DNA from 2 places in the Faecalibacterium sp. Marseille-Q0746 genome. Region 2 is predicted to be linked to the other one. Evidence: predicted binding sites of a transcription regulator. Region 2 holds the regulator's gene; the other holds the start of a gene.
What was found. Region 2 encodes Rex, which represses fermentation and respiration genes when NADH is low (regulators of the CRP and FNR family bind a similar motif). Its sites were predicted from a motif close to ATTGTTAANNNNTTAACAAT; they were not measured.
Positions count from the first base shown of each region.

Region 1 (4,316 bases), on a different contig from region 2:
TGTAATAGATTAGTTGTTGGTGAACACTGCCTTGGGCTTCGGTTTCTCACGGCTCAGGAAGCAGGCCATGCCCTCCTGCTGATCGTGGGTCTCGAAGCAATCGCCGAACAGCTTCTCCTCAACTTCCACAGCCTTCTCAATGGGCAGGCTGATGCCACCGTTGATGGCCTTCTTGCAGTTGCGCACTGCAATGGGAGCGTTCTTGGCGATCTTGCCGGCCAGCTTCAGCACGTTTTCCATCAGCTCAGCCTGCGGATACACGGCGTTGACCAGACCAATGCGGTAAGCCTCGTCTGCCTTGATGTTCAGGGCAGAGTAGACCAGCTGCTTTGCCATGCCCATGCCGACCAGACGTGCCAGACGCTGGGTGCCACCGAAGCCCGGGGTGATGCCCAGACCAACTTCGGGCTGACCAAACACAGCGTTGTCAGAGCAAATGCGGATGTCGCAGCTCATGGCCAGCTCATTGCCGCCGCCCAGTGCAAAGCCGTTGACGGCTGCAATGACGGGGATGGGGAAGCTCTCGATCATCAGGAACACGTCATTGCCCAGCTTGCCGAAGGCCTCGCCCTCTGCCTTGGTCATGGTGCTCATGGAGCCGATATCAGCGCCTGCAACGAAGCTCTTGTCGCCTTCGCCGGTCAGGACGATGCAGCGGATGGTCTCCTGATCGACAGCCTCAAAAGCTGCCTTCAGGTCTGCCAGAACCTCAGGGTTCAGGGCATTCAGTGCCTTGGGACGGTCGATGGTGATGATCTCGACAGCGCCCTGCACCTCGGTTTTTACAAAAGCCATTGTGAAAACCTCCAATTCAGATTCTCAGTGTTTCAAAACAGCTCCCGCGCCCCGGCAGAGTCTCCGGTCTGAGCCGGGGCGCGGGCTGTCATTCAATTCAATTCCAAAGGGAGAGCTTACATCTCAACGATGGTAGCGCAGCCCATGCCGCCGCCGATGCACAGGGTAGCCAGACCCTTGTGAGCACCACGGTGCTTCATAGCGTACAGCAGGGTGACCAGGATACGAGCGCCGGAAGCGCCGACCGGGTGGCCCAGAGCGATGGCGCCGCCGTTGACGTTCACCTTGCTCATATCGAAGTTCAGAGCCTGGCTGACAGCCACAGACTGTGCAGCGAATGCCTCGTTGGCCTCAATCAGATCCATATCAGCAACAGTCAGGCCAGTCTTTGCCATGACCTTCTTGGTTGCTGCGATGGGGCCCAGGCCCATGACCTCGGGCTCGACACCTGCCAGAGCACCGGCGACCCAGGTTGCCAGAGGCTTAACGCCCAGCTCCTTGGCCTTCTCCTCACTCATAACGACCAGAGCAGCAGCGCCGTCGTTGATGGCGGAAGAGTTGCCTGCGGTCACGATGCCGTCCTTGGTGAAAGCGGGCTTCAGGGTTGCCAGCTTCTCGACCGGGGTCAGACGGGGGCCTTCATCGGTATCGAACACGGTGTCGCCCTTCTTACCCTTGATGACAACAGGAACGATCTCATCCTTGAAAGCGCCGTCCTTGATGGCCTTGTCAGCCTTGACCTGGCTGTTGTAGGAGAACTCATCCAGCATCTCGCGGGTGATGGGGCTGTAGCCGTACTTCTTCTGGAAGGTCTCGTTGGTGCAGACATTCTCAGCGGTCATGCCCATGTGCTTGTTGAAGCCGGTGGCATCCCACAGAGCATCGTTGACCATGGTATCGACCAGCTCGCTCTTGCCCATGGGAGCGCCCATGCGGTAGCCGTAACGGCCCTTCATCATTGCAAAGGGAGCCATGTCCATGTTCTCCATGCCGCCTGCGACCACGATATCAGCATCGCCTGCCTCGATCATCTGAGCAGCCATGTTCACGCAGTTCAGACCGGAACCGCAGACCACGTTGACGGTGACAGCGGGGGTCTCGATGGGCAGGCCAGCCTTCAGGGAAGCCTGACGGGCAACGTTCTGGCCCAGACCAGCCTGGATCACGCAGCCCATGTAAACATGATCGACCTGCTCAGGCTTGACGTTTGCGCGGTTCAGAGCCTCCTTGATGACGATGGAGCCCAGCTCAGCAGCGGGGACGTTGGCAAGGGTGCCACCGAACTTACCAATGGCGGTACGGCATGCAGATGCGATAACGATCTTTTTCATGTGAATAGCCTCCTGATTGTGTATGTTGTGATTTAAGAAAGACTGTTTTATCAAAACGCCGAAGCGTTTCTTGCATAAGGAACGGGGGTCAGACGCTCTCTCCCCTGCTGCGCAGCTCGGCCATCTTCTGCTCCACGGCAGCTTCCACATTCGGGGTGACGAACTTGGAGATGCTGCTGCCGTAGCGGGCGGCTTCCTTTACAATGGTAGAGGAAAGATAGCTCCACTTGATGCTGGTTGCAAGGAACATGGTCTCAATACCGGGCATCAGCGCGTGATTGGTCTGCGCCAGCTGGATCTCGTTTTCAAAATCCGTTACCGCCCGCAGGCCCCGCACCATGACCGAAGCGTGGCGCTTCTTGGCGAACTCCACGGTCAGGCCGTCGAAGCTTTCCACCGTGACATTGGGGATACCCTTGCAGCATTCCTGCAGCAGGGCCACCCGCTCCTCCACGGTGAACAATGGGTGCTTTGCACTGTTGATGAGCACGGCCACGATCAGATGATCGTTGATCTTTGCCGCGCGCTTGATGATATCGAGATGACCTCGTGTGACCGGATCGAACGACCCGGGGTAAACTGCAGTTGCCATCGGTTTTGTCCTCCTTGCGCGCCTTTGAAAAGCGCATTGGTTCTGACATGATAGCACTTTCCAGTTTACTGTGCAAGATGTTCTTTTCTTCTGCTGCGGTGTATCGTTAATTTTTAAACAATCTTACCCGCAGTGCCACGCTGCATCCTGCTACGCTATAAGTAAAGCACATCGTCAAAATTTTATCAAGTATTTTTTGTGTAAAATTTATTTTTTGTGCACCAAAGAATCTCTACAAAAAGCTAAGATTTTTAGTCATATTGCATCCAGCCCTGTTTTTTGTCAGGAAAGTATTGATTCTCCCGTTTGTTAATGATATAACTAAGTTGGAATTTACAATTCCTTTATGTTATTGTAAGAGAGGATGGTTTATAATGGATTTTACGGAATTGTATGCGCAGAAGAAAATGACAGCTGACCAGGCTGCCGCGTTGGTCAAAAGCGGCGACTGGGTGGATTACGGCTGGGCCGTGAACACCCCCGTTGCAGTGGACGCTGCCATTGCAAAGCGTCTGCCTGAGCTGGAGGATGTCAACTTCCGCGGCGGCATCCTGATGTGGGTGCCCGCCATCTTCCAGATCGAGGATCCTGCGACCCACATGACCTGGAACAGCTGGCACATGGGCGGCATTGAGCGCAAGGCCATTGCCCAGGGCTTCTCCTTCTACTCCCCCATCCGCTACTCTGAACTGCCCCGCTACTATCGCGACAGCTCTGACCCCGTGGATGTGGCGGTGTTCCAGGTGACTCCCATGGACGAGCACGGCTATTTCAACTTTGGTCCCTGTGCTTCCCACCTGGGTGCCGTCTGCGATAAGGCCAAGAAGATCATCGTTGAGGTCAACCGGAACATGCCCAAATGCCTGGGCGGCACCGAGAACTGGGTGCACATCTCCCAGGTTGCCGGTGTTGTGGAGGGCAGCAACCCGCCCATCGGCCAGATGGCCGCTGCCGGTGCCGCCACTGAGGTCGATCTGAAGGTGGCAAACCTCATCGTCCCGCAGATCCCCGACGGTGCCTGCCTGCAGCTGGGCATCGGCGGTATGCCCAACGCCATCGGCAACCTGATCGCGCAGAGCGACCTGAAGGATCTGGGCGTGCATACCGAGATGTATGTGGATGCCTTTGTGGATATTGCAAAGGCAGGCAAGATCACCGGCCGCCACAAGAATCTGGACAAGGGCCGTCAGGTCTACGCCTTTGGTGCAGGTACCCAGAAGATGTACGATTACCTGAACAACAACCCGGAGTGCATGGCCGCTCCCGTGGAGTACACCAATGACATCCGCAGCATCTCCGCCATCGACAACTTCATCTCCATCAACAATGCGGTGGATATTGACCTGTTCGGTCAGGTGAACGCGGAGAGTGCAGGCATCAAGCACATTTCCGGTGCAGGCGGTCAGCTGGACTTTGTCCTGGGCGCATACCTTTCCAACGGCGGCAAGAGCTTCATCTGCCTGTCCTCTACCTTTATGAATAAAAAGACCGGCAAGCTGGAGAGCCGCATCCGTCCCACCCTGGAAAACGGCAGCATCGTCACCGACACCCGCGCAAACGTGCACTACCTGTGCACCGAGTACGGCTGTGTGAACCTG
Region 1 covers NZ_JAFREI010000001.1:197,035-201,350, forward strand. Annotated here, with positions in the region: gene J3351_RS01010 (enoyl-CoA hydratase-related protein) at 10-795, opposite strand; gene J3351_RS01015 (acetyl-CoA C-acetyltransferase) at 912-2,126, opposite strand; gene coaD (pantetheine-phosphate adenylyltransferase) at 2,215-2,718, opposite strand; gene J3351_RS01025 (butyryl-CoA:acetate CoA-transferase) at 3,093-4,316, shown strand, end outside.
Region 1: a site for Rex is predicted at 2,821-2,840, ahead of coaD (pantetheine-phosphate adenylyltransferase). Genes of this name have one in related genera too.

Region 2 (4,316 bases):
TGCCGAGCCCATCATCCGGCTCTTCGTCACCGATGCCGCCGTGGTGCATCTGGGGGTGCGCTTTTTGAAGCTGGTCTCCCTGTTCTATCTGATGCCCTCGCTGACCAACGGCATCCAGGGCGGCTTCCGCGGCCTGGGCGACCTCAAGATCACCCTGAACAGCAGCACGCTCAACATGGCAGGCCGTGTGGCGGCCGCTGCCGTCTTTGTGCTGCTGATGAAGATGGATATCGAGGCCCTGCCGTACAGCTATGTTGTGGGCTGGATCCTCATGCTGGTCTATGAAGCCCCCATGATGGTGAAGTATCTGCGGAAGGGCGAGCTGTAAGCCTGACACCGCCCCGGGCAGACCCATGCTCTCACTCTGCCCGCTCGATCTCCCGGTACAGCCAGTCCAGTGCATCAGAAATGCCGCCCAGCTGATCGATGAGCTTTTCCTTCACGGCCTTTTTGCCGTCCAGCATGGTGCCCACGTCCATCACCAGCTCACCGGTGCGGAGCATCAGCTCTGAGTAGCGCTCTGCCGTAATGCCGCTGTGGCCCGCCACAAAGCCGGTGATGCGCTCCTGCATCTGCTCGAACCACCGCATGGTCTGGGGCACGCCCAGAATCATGCCGGAGTGGCGGACCGGGTGCACCGTCATGGTCGCCGTGGGCACGATAAAGCTGCGCCGGGCGCTGACTGCCAGCGGGATGCCGATGGAGTGGCCCCCGCCCAGCACGACCGTGGCACTGGGCTTTGAGATGCTGGCAATGAGTTCTGCCAGCGCCAGCCCGGCCTCCACGTCCCCGCCCACGGTATTGATGAGCACCAGTAGGCCCTCCACAGCGGGGTCCTCCTGCACTGCCACCAGCTGCGGGATCACATGCTCATACTTGGTGGTCTTCTGGCCCTGCGGGGCCTCCACATGGCCCTCGATCTGGCCGATCACGGTCAGGCAGTGGATGGCATGGGGGCCGCGGGTGCGCCACACCGTTCCCAGATCTTCCAGCTGCTCTTTCTCCAGCCGCTGCTGTTCGGTGGTTTCCTTTTCATATTCCGGCATGTTGGCTCCTCCTCAGGGTGTTTTTTTCAGTGTTCCCGGGGATCGAAGCAATATGCGGCGGCTAAGATTTCTTTACTTTGAAAAAAATTGGCCCAGAGGATTTGACATTCTGTCTCATTGCAGTATACTTTATACTAAGAATAAGATTGACAAGTATATATCATTATTGTTCATAAACTGTCTTAACTGCCGGTGCACCTTGCAGGGCGCAAAGAGACCGGCATTCCCTTTGGATGAAAGGAGAACCATTTCCATGAACAATCCCGGCAAAGCTTCCCTTCCGGTGATCAAGCGCCTGCCCAAGTACTACCGTTACCTGCGGACGCTGAAGAACGACGGCATCACCAGCATCTCCTCCCGCGAGCTGGCCGCCCAGATGGGCACCACGGCCTCTCAGGTGCGGCAGGATTTCAACTGCATCGGCGACGTGAACGGCCGCCAGGGCATCGGCTACTCGGTGGAGAACCTGCTTTCCATCCTGGAGCATCTGCTGTTCGGCAACGGTGACCTGCTGCCCACCATCCTCATCGGCTGCGGCCGGTTGGGCAAGGCAGTCAGCCGCTTCATCACCACCGACACCAACGGCTACAAGCTGATCGCCGCCTTTGACAATTCCCCCAGCGAGGTGGGCAAAGAGATCAACGGCATCCAGATCTTACACGTTGACGAGCTGGAGGCCTTCTGCGCAGAGCATAAGCCTGAGGTGGCTGTGTTCTGTGTGCCCCGCAGCGGTGCGGAAGAGCTCAGCGGCCGACTGGTCGAACTGGGCATCAAAGGCTTCTGGAACTTCTCCCACTACGACCTGTCGGTGCCCTACCCCGAAGTGGTGGTGGAGAACGTCCACCTGGGCGACAGCCTGATGAGCTTGGGTTACCGCCTGCGCAATCAGGACTGATCTATTCTTATAGCATATCACAGAAAACAGGCAGCCCTCTCCCCCCGAACGAGCAGAGAGGGTTGCCTTTTTATGAGGAGATCAACTATGGCGAAGCTATACTTCCGATACGGTGCCATGAACAGCGGCAAAAGCACTGCGCTGATGCAGGTGGCCCACAACTACGAAGAGCAGGGGATGCGGGTGCTGATCCTGAAGCCCCAGGTGGATACCAAGGGCGGCGGCGAGCTGGTCAGCCGCCTGGGCGTGCGCCGCAGGGCCGACCTGCTCATTCCGCCCGAGGTGGATGTGTTCGAGGCCGTGCGCGCCGCTTCTGCCGGGGAGCAGCCGCTGGCCTGTGTTCTCTGCGACGAGAGCCAGTTCTTTACCCCGGCACAGGCCGAGCAGCTGTTCATGGTCACGGTAGACCTGAACATCCCGGTCATCTGCTACGGCCTGCGGTCAGACTTCTCCCTCAAGGGCTTCCCCGGCTCCACCCGTCTGCTGGAGCTGGCCCACACCATTGAGGAGATGAAGACCATCTGCACCTGCGGGCGCAAGGCCACCTGCAACTGCCGCAGGGTCAATGGGGAGTTCGTCTTTGAGGGCGAGCAGGTCGCCATCGATCTGGAAAACGATGTGCAGTACGTCAGCATGTGCCCCCAGTGCTATTTCAAGGCACGGCGGGCGTTTTACGCCAAACGGAACGCACAGTAAGTGTCGATCTCCGGCAGGCACAGGAGCCACCCTTCCTGCATGAGAGCCCAGATTTCCCAAACGTTTTTTACAGTTTTCAGAGCGCTGCCCGGCTGGGCAGCGCTCTTTTTTGCCTGCCGCCTTCCAAAGTGATATATCAGTTGTATCCCACGGCGAACGTTTTTTGCACAATTGATATATCAGTTTATAAAATAGCGATATCGTCACTTTTTTCACATGTTGTATACAACATTATACCGTCAATTTCGCAAAAAGTTACAAAACCATTGCAATTTTAGAGGTTCTGCCACACTCTCCCGGCCCGTTTCTATGCAATCTATCCAATTATGCAGATTGCATATTTTTTCGCTCCAAGTTTATTCATTTCGGCAATGCCGTCAAATCGCTGCAAATCACAAGAGCAATATTTGTTCGTTTTTTGTCCGTATCACTTCAATTTACATCTTTCTTTTTCCCATCCCTTTTGTTATCATATTTGTATACAACGAGCCTTGTGCAGAAAGGCCCGCTCGATGTTTTTTGATTTATTAGGAGGAGAACAACAATGAGCAAGGCAATTTCCCGTCGTGATTTCCTGAAGGTCACCGGTGCTGTTGGTGCAGCTGGTCTGCTGGCTGCCTGCGGCGGCAATGGCGGCGCTGCTTCCAGCACCGCTTCTTCCGCAGCCGAGGCTGCTTCTGTGGCTGGCCTGAGCAGCGATCCCGTTACCCTGACCATGAGCTGGTGGGGCGGCGAGTCCCGCCACAACGCTTACCAGGAGGCCCTGAAGGCTTTCTCTGCTGAGCACACCACCATCACCGTCAACCCCACCTTCGCTGCATGGTCCGGCTGGGAGGACACCATGTCCACCAAGTTTGCAGGCGGCGTGGCTGAGGATGTCTGCCAGATCAACTGGAACTGGCTGTACAACTACTCCGGCAACGGCCAGACCTTCCTGGATCTGAACAGCGTCACCGATTACCTGGATATGTCCCAGTGGGACGACGCAAAGCTGGGTGCCTGCAACGTTGCAAATGCACAGCAGTGCGTGCCCATCTCCATGACCGGCCGTATCTTCTACTGGAACATGACCACCTTTAACAAGGCCGGCATCACCGAAGTTCCCGCCACTGAGGATGACCTGTTTGCAGCAGGCAAGGCTTTCCAGGAGAAGCTGGGCGATGATTACTATCCCCTGCACCTGGGCGCATACGACCGTATGATCCTGATGGTGTTCTACCTCGAGTCCAAGTACGGCAAGGACTGGGCAGATCCCACCACCTCTACCCTGAACTACACCGCTGACGAGATCGCCGAGGGCATCGACTTCATCAAGAGCCTGGTCGACGGCCACGTCATCATGCCGCTGCCCACCTACTACGGTGCAAACGGCGACGGTGCTACCCACCAGTCCAACGAGTGGATCACCGGCAAGATCGCCGGCATCTTCGAGTGGGATTCCGCTGCTTCCAAGTACCAGGACGCTCTGGACGAGGAGAACAAGCCCGGCTTCACCGTTGGTGAGGAGATCAAGTTCGGCGATTACAACGGCGGCTTCTCCAAGGTCTCCATGGGCATGGCCATCACCAAGACCTGCAAGAACCCCGCTGAGGCTGCTACCCTGATCGAGTACCTGTGGAACGGTGACGGCGCTGCCATCATGGGCTCCGAGTGCGGTGTCCCCGCTTCCAAAGCTGGTC
Region 2 covers NZ_JAFREI010000008.1:36,614-40,929, forward strand. Annotated here, with positions in the region: gene J3351_RS06225 (MATE family efflux transporter) at 1-328, shown strand, start outside; gene J3351_RS06230 (ClpP family protease) at 360-1,046, opposite strand; gene J3351_RS06235 (redox-sensing transcriptional repressor Rex) at 1,300-1,941, shown strand; gene J3351_RS06240 (thymidine kinase) at 2,029-2,637, shown strand; gene J3351_RS06245 (ABC transporter substrate-binding protein) at 3,182-4,316, shown strand, end outside.